DNA from 2 places in the Caballeronia sp. GAFFF2 genome. Region 2 is predicted to be linked to the other one. Evidence: riboswitches for the same ligand, from Rfam matches in the RefSeq annotation. Region 2 holds a riboswitch; the other holds the start of a gene.
What was found. Region 2 has a riboswitch for manganese ahead of NCT04_RS00900 (sodium:calcium antiporter). Riboswitches for the same ligand answer to the same signal wherever they lie in the genome.
Positions count from the first base shown of each region.

Region 1: it holds a riboswitch for manganese, as region 2 does, so the genes downstream of both, mntP (manganese efflux pump MntP) here and NCT04_RS00900 (sodium:calcium antiporter) in region 2, are expected to answer to the same signal.

Region 1 covers NZ_JALQDA010000035.1:496,504-500,920, reverse strand. Annotated here, with positions in the region: gene NCT04_RS28435 (CoA transferase) at 1-1,253, shown strand, start outside; gene mntP (manganese efflux pump MntP) at 1,302-1,871, opposite strand; yybP-ykoY riboswitch at 1,886-2,053, opposite strand; gene NCT04_RS28425 (ester cyclase) at 2,139-2,585, shown strand; gene NCT04_RS28420 (glycoside hydrolase family protein) at 2,942-4,150, shown strand; gene NCT04_RS28415 (PQQ-binding-like beta-propeller repeat protein) at 4,157-4,417, opposite strand, start outside.
Region 2 covers NZ_JALQDA010000003.1:89,324-93,740, reverse strand. Annotated here, with positions in the region: gene fliD (flagellar filament capping protein FliD) at 1-1,490, shown strand, start outside; gene NCT04_RS00905 (flagellar protein FliT) at 1,500-1,799, shown strand; gene NCT04_RS00900 (sodium:calcium antiporter) at 1,926-2,936, opposite strand; yybP-ykoY riboswitch at 3,058-3,222, opposite strand; gene NCT04_RS00895 (ABC transporter substrate-binding protein) at 3,422-4,417, shown strand, end outside.

The sequences.
Region 1 (4,417 bases), on a different contig from region 2:
CGGCGCAATCGACCATCGCGGCGGCAGCGCTCGCGGCCTCCGAGCTGGCTCATGCGCGCGGCGTCGACCGCCAGCGCGTGAGCGTCGACATGACGCACGCGGCCGTCGAATGCACCGACTGGTTCACGGTCGATGGCGCCGAACCCGAGACCTGGGGCGAGTTCTCGGGCCTCTACCGCACGGCCGATGGCTACGTGCGCATACACGCAAACTTCGAGCATCATCAGGATGGCGCGTTGCGCGTGCTGGGTCTCGACCCGCACAGCGCCACGCGCGCCGATGCCGAACGCGCGCTGCTCGAATGGCGCGCGAACGATTACGAAACCGCGTGCGCCGAACGCGGCCTCGTCGTGACGATGCTGCGCAGCTTCGAAGAATGGGATGCGACGCCGCAAGCCAAAGCCATCGCCGCGCAGCCGTTGCTGAAGATCACGCGTATCGGCGACGCTGCGCCTCTCGCGCTGCCCGCGCTCGACAATGACGCGCGCCCGCTGACCGATATCCGCGTGCTGGACGTCACGCGCATCCTTGCCGGTCCCACGGGCGGTCGAGCGCTCGCCTCGTTCGGCGCGGACGTGATGCTCGTGAATTCGCCGCATCTGCCGAACATTCCCGCTATCGCCGAGACGAGTCGCGGCAAGCGCTCCGCGCATCTCGACCTGCGCACGGAAGACGGTCGCGCGACGCTGTGGCGGCTGATCGATGACGCGCATGTCTTCTCGCAAGGCTATCGGCCGGGCGGGATCGCCGAGCTTGGCTTCGGGCCCGAGGCGCTGGTGGCGCGGCGGCCGGGCATCGTGTACGTGTCCTTGTCGGCTTATGGCACGGAAGGTCCGTGGGCGGATCGGCGTGGCTTCGATTCGCTCGTGCAGACCGCGATAGGCTTCAACGCCGCCGAAGGCGAAGCGCAGGGCGATGGCAAACCGCGAGCGCTGCCCATGCAGATGCTCGACATGGCGAGCGGCTTTCTGATGGCGTTCGGCGCGGCCGCCGCGCTATGGAAGCAACAAACGGAAGGCGGTAGCTGGCACGTGGAGGTTTCGCTCGCACAGACGGGACACTGGCTGCGCGGGCTTGGACGTATCGACGGAGGGTTGAAGACGGCGCGGCCGGACATCGCCGCATACACCGAGGAAAGCAAATCGGGTTTCGGCATGCTGCGCGCGGTCACGCCGAGCGCGCGCTTCGAGCGCACGCCGGCGGGTTACGCGAGGCCATCGGTGCCGCCGGGAACGGATGAGGCGAAGTGGTGAGTTCGTGGCATGGGCGGCGATTTCAAACGCGACATGCAGAACTTCGCATCAACTCAAGTAACCAAGATGCTCCGCAAGGATCACACTGCCCACGCCGATTAGAATCAGCCCGCCCAAGATCTCCGCGCGCTTGCCGATAGTCGCGCCGACCAGCCGTCCGACCATCACGCCGATGGTCACCATGAGCATGGTTGCGAAGCCGATGGTCGCGGCGGTCGAGAAGATATCGACATCGATGAACGCGAGGCCCGCGCCGACCGCCATCGCGTCGATGCTGGTGGCAAAGCCCGTGACGGCGAGGACCCAGAAGGAATGTGAATTGGGCTTCTCTTCTTCGTGAGCCGATTTGCTTAAGCCTTCGCGGATCATGCGCGCGCCGAGCACGAAAAGCAGGCCGAAAGCGATCCAGTGGTCCCACGCGGTGACGTATTGCGCGGCGGCGCGGCCGAGCGCCCACCCGACGAGCGGTGTGAGCGCCTCGATTACGCCGAAGATGACTCCCGCCTTGAGCGCCTCGCCGATGCGCGGTTTATGCAGGCTCGCGCCTTTGCCCACGGCGGCGGCGAAGGCGTCGGTGGACATGGCGAAAGCAAGGAATACGGTGGAAGCGAGGTTCATCGAGTAGCGCTCTGGTCTGGTCGGGCAAGCACAAGGACAGAAGGCGCGCCCGACCGGAAGCGCATTCTGTCGATGGTCTTGCCAACCTGTGACGGCTGCCCATGCCACGGTCGAAAGACCGAGCGTGTTGACATGGACGCTTTCCCGGGCGGGAAAGCCGGCTACTCCCCAACGAAGAAATGCGAGCTTAACACGACAGATCACCCGATCCGGACCATTGGGTTAAAGTGGGTTGCAACGCCGCATCTCTAACGCCCAGGAGGCACCATGGAGGCAGGACACATCACCCAGTCAGAGGCCCGCGCGGCCGTCGAGCGTCTTTACGCCGCCTTCGCGCAAAAGGACGTGAACTTGCTGCGCCAAGCCGTGACGTCGGACTGGGAATATCTGCCTGAGCCGGCCGGCTTCGAGGCCGGTCCCGACCAGATGATTCCCATCTTCGCGGAGATGGCGGCTGCGCTGCCTGACATGCGCATCGAGATTCTAGACATGCTCACGCAGGACAATCGCGTCGGCGTGCGCGCGGAGGTGAGCGGTACGCAGTCCGGTCCGTTGATGGGCATCGCGGCGACATCGAAGCCGGTTCGATTTGCCATTCACTCGTTCCATGAGATACGCGATGACCGTGTGTCGAAGACGTGGCATCTGGAAGACTGGTTGAGCGTGTTTCGGCAAATTGGCGAAGTGCCGCGCGGTATTGGATCGGGTGCGTAATTCGAGAACGCGCGAAGTCGATTGAAACGAGAAAAGTCTGAAGCGTACGTCGTTTATCTTTCTTTCCAACACGTCGTGCGCGGCGCGTCGCGAATTTTCAATTTTCAAATGCGCCGCGCATTGCCCGCTGACTATTCAGCTTTAATTTTTCCGACCAAATAAATCTCGCAACACGCTTCCTTCTGAAGCCTGAATCGCTTTTGCCATTAAGATTACATCCTCCGCTCTTCGATTATCTCGCAAAGATAAGCGCGGCTCGTGAAAGTGACGCGATTAAGTCTTGATTATCCCGTCTGTCACCGTCTATATTTCTCGACGCACCGCTCCATTCCCATCGGCAAAAGGCGCGGCCCCGCTTGCGCTTCGCGTTATCAGCATCGCGCTATTCTCCTGTCTTCGCGTTCGCGAATGAATTTAATTTTCTGCGACATAAGCGAGCACACGTCATCGGCTTGGTTTGGATTATGCAAATCGCTCATCGCTTAATTAGTTTTTGCAGAAACACAAAACCTGTTTTGCCTGCGATCTTTTCAGCAAGTCTGTTATTAACCGCTTGCGGTGGTTCGGACAGCGCTAACGTGCCATCGAGCGTCGATAATTCACGCTATCGTCATCACGCCGCGTCCGCCGCCATAAATCCCGTCGCCAGCGATTTATTCTACGGAATGAACGGTCACAACAGTTATGGCGATGTCTATTATCTCGCTGGCGCCGCCAGACAATTAGCGCAGCTTCAGGATCTCGGCATCAAACTGTATCGCAACGAGGTGTATAGCAAATCAACCGCCATGCGTCTCGCCAATGTAGCCAACGCGCTGGCCGCCGGTGGGGTGACGGTGTACCCGGTGATCTTGATGGGCATCGATTTCGCCGATGAAGACTCCGCGTATCAATCGGCCTATGCGCTCGCGCGCGACGTCGTGAGTGTGCAGCGTTACGCCTACTACGAAGTCACCAACGAACTCGGCTCGGCAACGGTCGCCGGATGGGTGGACGGCGTGCGGCCCACGGACTTCGACAACCAAAAGTTCCAGATTGCGCGTGGCGTCATCCGAGGCATGATCGCCGGCATCAAGTCGATGGACCCGTCGGGCAAGATCGTCATGGGCGGCAATGCGTGGATGCAATACGGCTTCGTGACGATGCTCGCGAACGGCACACAGCCGGACGGTTCGGGCGGGCATCCCATCGTGACGTGGGATATCACGGCATGGCACTGGTACTCTGACCAGGGCAACATCGAGCACGCGTGCGGCGGCACGGGTTGCTACAACGTCATCGGCGCGCTTGCCCGGTTCGGCAAGCCGGTATGGATCAATGAAATGGGCGTGCGGCCCGACTTCGGCACCGATCAGCAAGCGGCCGCCTTCCTCGCCAACGACATGCTCGGCGGCCTGAGAGCGATCGCGGTGCGCTACGACATCGAATCCTTGCAGATCTACCAGCTCTACGACGATCCGCCAGGCGGCGAGGGACCTTACGGCGTGATCCTCGACGACGGCCAGACGCCCAAGCCCGCCTACGCCGCCGTAAAGCAATTCATCGCCACCAATCCGCGTCCATGACAGGCATCACCGCAAACCGAACACGCCCACGCCGTTGCGCGTCCCCACATAGACCTTGCCGTTCGCGATCATCGGCGTAATGAACTTGTTGCCCTGCCCGAACTGATCGCGCGCGCCCGCCGCCTGGTTGCTGTTGTAAAGCTCGCGCGCGAGATTGCTGGCGTCGTAGGCGTGCAGCACGGCGATGGTGCCATTCTCCACCGCCCAAACGATGCCGTTCGCCGCGCCGTTCGCAGACACGCTCGGCGTGGCGCCCGGCGAGCCGAA
Region 2 (4,417 bases):
TCCAGCAGGCCGCGCAGTCGATCATCAGTGGCTCGACCAACTCCACGATGGATGTGAACTCGCTCGTCACCGCCATCGTCAACGCGAAGGTCGCCGGACAGACGGATGCGCTGACAGCCAAGCAAACCAAGGACAACACCCAGCTCACCGCGGTCGGCACGCTCAAGTCCGTGCTGTCGCTTTTGCAAAGCTCGGTGAGTTCGCTCGCGGACGGCACGACGCTCGGCGCCTTCACGGCGACCGGCAGCGGCAAGGGTCTGACCGGCACGGCCAGCACCGGCGCGGTCGCGGGCACTTATTCGGTCGCGGTCAGCAACATCGCCACCTCGCAATCGCTTACCTCCACCGCGTTCACCAGCACCGCGCAACTCGGCACGGGCACGATGAAGCTGTCGGTGGGCGGCAAGGACATGTCGATCAGCATCGACTCTTCGAACAACACGCTCGCGGGCATTGCGTCCGCGATCAACAAGGCAAGCGGTAACCCCGGCATCACGGCGGCGGTCGTCAACGGCACCGATGGCGCGCACCTCGTGCTGCGCTCGGCGTCGACGGGCCAGGCCAACGGCATTACCGTGGCGGTCACGCCGAACATGCAGTCCGACGGCACGACGCCCGACGACAACGGTTTGTCCAAACTCAACGTGGCATCGACGTTGAGCGCCGCCACGACAGATTCGAACGGCAATGCGGTTCCGGCACAGACGGCCATCAGCTCGTCGAACTGGACGCAGACGACGGCCGGCATGGACGCCAACTTCACCATCGCGGGCACGCCTGCCAGCAGCTCGACCAATGCGGTCACGACGGCGCTGTCCGGCGTGACGCTGAATCTCACGTCGGATGCGGTCAACACGACGCAGACCTTGACCATCGCGCAGGACACGGCTACGCAGAAGACGGCCATCGATGGTTTCGTCACCGCGTACAACAACTTCATCACGACGGCCGCGTCGCTGACTTCGTTCGATTCGACCCAGGCAGCCGGTTCGCAAGGCGGCGCGCTGCTCGGCGACTCGATGATGAACACCATTCGCAACGCCCTTTCCAGCACGATTGCCAAGGGCGTGGGTTCCGGCACGAGCCAGGTGAACCTCGCATCGATCGGCATTACGCTGCAACCGGACGGCACGCTCAAGACCGACGAAGACGCGTTGACCGCGGCATTGTCGAGCAACTCGGGCGCGGTGGCATCGCTCTTCAATTCGAGCACGGGCGTAGCCGCGCAACTGAACAACAGCCTGACCGGATTTCTCGCGACAGGCGGTATCGTCGATACGCGCACGACCGCGCTCACCGCCGATCTTTCGAGCATCACGGACCAGCAAACCGCGCTCGCTTCCTACACGGCGCAACTGACCACGACCTACAACGATCAGTTCACCGCGCTCAACACGCTGATGTCGCAGATGGCGACGCAGGGCAGCTACCTGACCGCGCTCTTCGGCGGCACCAACAGCGCGGGCGCGCTGGCAAGCAACAAGTCGTAAGGAACGAACATGAACCAGCAAGAAATGATTCAACACGCCTGGGCACTGACCGAGGCGATCGAAGCAGCGGTCAACGAAGAAAACTGGGCGCGCGCGGCCGAACTCACAGAGGCGCGTACGCCGCTCCTGATGGCCGTGGAAGCGAATCAGCCGGCTGAATCGCTCGCGACCATTCGCCGGATTCAGGCGAGCATCGAAGCAACGATGGGCCGTGCGAACGCCGCGCAAGCCATGCTGTCGACCGCGTACCGCAAGTCGATGGATCAGGCGAAAGCCGCCGGACGATATCAACAAGCCGCGCGCTTCTAAAGTTTTTCCGGCACGCGCCGATAACCTTAATAAGAACAACGAGAAGAACGCGTCAGACATGACGCGGCGCTTCGCTCTTGATGCCCGCCTCGCGCGGGCATTTTTTATTTGCGTCGCTCGAAGGCTTCAGCGGCCGAGGGTTAAGGTCAAATAAGCCGCGTACAAGATGCCATTGCCAAGCAACGCCCACAACACCACGCCATTGCCGCGCGCGTTGAAGCGCAGCCATGCCGCCGCCGCGAGCGTGATCAGCACGCCGGTCAGCACTTCCACGCGCGGCTCCCACGGCGTCAGCATGATGCCGATGCCCGGCAGCAAGGTGCCCTGAAATACCATCGCGCCTGTGATGTTGCCGAACGCGAGCGTATCTTTTCCGCGTCGCGCCCAAAGAATGCTGTTCACCTTTTCCGGCAGTTCGGTTGCAATCGGAATGATGATGAGCGAGAGCAAGAGCGGCGATATGCCAAGCGCCGCCGACACGCCTTCCACACCGTGGATGAAGCCCTTCGCCCCGCCGACGAGCAGCACGATGCCGATCAGGAACTGCAGCATGATCGACCCGATACCGTTCGGCAAACCCACGCGGGTGATGAAGAGACGCTCGGGCGCTTCCGTGCCGTGTCCGCTTTCGACAAGACTCGCCGATGCCTTGAACGTGGTGATCACGTAGATCACGTATAAGCCGACGAGGCCGACCGCGAACATCGCCCGCACCTGCCACGCATGATGCGGCACGAACATGGCGCCGGCCGCAATCAGGAACGCGACGAGAAAGAAGTTCAGGTCGCGCGTGAAGCCGCTGCGCTCGGGCACGATCCGGCCGCGCAAGCCACGCGATTTGATGACCGCGAGCGTCATCAGGAAAGTGGAAAGCGTCGCGAGCATGAGTGGCGCGCCGAGAATGGCGCCGACACCGATTTCTTCGTTAACCGAATGGCTCGCCGTGCCGCCCAGCAGCGCGATGATCGGCACGGTCGTTTCCGGCAGCGCCGTGCCGACCGCCGCGAACAGCGATCCAGTCACGCCCTCCGATATGCCGAGCCGTTCGCCGAGATGTTCGAGCGCATTGGTGAAGAGTTCCGATGCGATGAGAATGACCGCGAGCATCAACGCGAGTTCGACGAAAAGCATCGTCATGCGGCACCTCGCGGGAAACGATGCAACGCGCGGGCGCGAATGAGCGCGCAGAGAGACAGGGATTTTTGTAGTTGTGGGGACACGATGATTCCACGGTCGGACGTTCAGCGAACCACGATGCGCCATGCGCCGTCCGACCAAGAACGACAAAGCGCATCGATGGTCTCGCCAAACCGCCGGAATGCGACAGCACCGACCGGTCGAACGCGCCACGGCAGCAAGGCCGAGGATGTTGACGCGTTCTCCTTCGCTGATGGAAGGAAGGCTACTCCCCAAAGACCGGGGCAGTGTAGCCTGAGCCGCCCGGTTCGGCAACCCGCACGGCGCGTTCGAGGCATAAGCGTATGCGCAACGATTCGTTGTCGAGCGGCGAGCGCTTCGCTAACCTAGCCGCGCGGATGCGCTACTTGCTCGCCACACGCGCACAGGGTAAAACCAGCCACAAGAACAATCGTAATGTGACCAGCCGGGTCACGGGAGATCTCATGCGCAACACACTTTTCGCTGCCGCCATCGCCGCGACGTTCGCCGCCGCGCCGCTTATCGCAATGGCCAAGCCGCTCACCATCTGCACAGAATCGAGCCCGGACGGCTTCGATGTCGTGCAGTTCAATTCGCTCGTGACGACCAACGCGTCGGCGGATGTCATCTTCAACACGCTCGTGTCATACGACGAGGCCGCGAAGAAAGTCGCGCCCGCGCTCGCCGAGAAGTGGGACCTCAGCAGCGACGGTCTCACCTACACGTTCCATCTGCGTCCGAACGTGCAGTTCCAGACCACCGACTACTTCAAGCCGACGCGTCCGCTCAATGCCGACGACGTCGTCTTCACCTTCGAGCGCATGTTGTCGGACAGCAACCCCTGGCACAAGATCGCGGGCGCGAGCGGCTTTCCGCATGCGCAATCGATGGGTCTCGTGAAGCTCATCAAGGCCGTGACCAAGGTCGATGACAAAACGGTGAAGTTCGAACTCAACGAGCAGAACGCGACCTTCGTGCCGATCCTCACGATGGGCTTCGCATCGATCTATTCGGCGGAATATGCGGACAAGCTGCTGAAAGCGAACCAGCAAGTCGATCTGAACAGCAAGCCTGTCGGCACCGGTCCGTTCGTGCTCAAGAGTTATACGAAAGACGCGGTGATCCGTTATGACGTGAATCAGAGCTACTGGGGGCCGAAGCCTAAAATCGATCGCCTGATTTATGCCATCACGCCGGACGCCGCCGTGCGCGCGCAGAAGATCAAGGCGGGCGAATGTCAGATCGCGTTGTCGCCGAAGCCGCAGGACGTGCTCGACGCGAAGAAGGACAAGTCGCTGAAGGTTAGCGAGACGCCCGCATTCATGACCGCGTTCGTCGCGCTGAACACGCAGAAGAAGCCGCTCGATAACCCGAAGGTGCGGCAGGCGTTGAACATGGCGTTCGACCGCACCACCTATACGAAGACGGTGTTCGAAAACACGGGAACGCCCGCTGTGAAC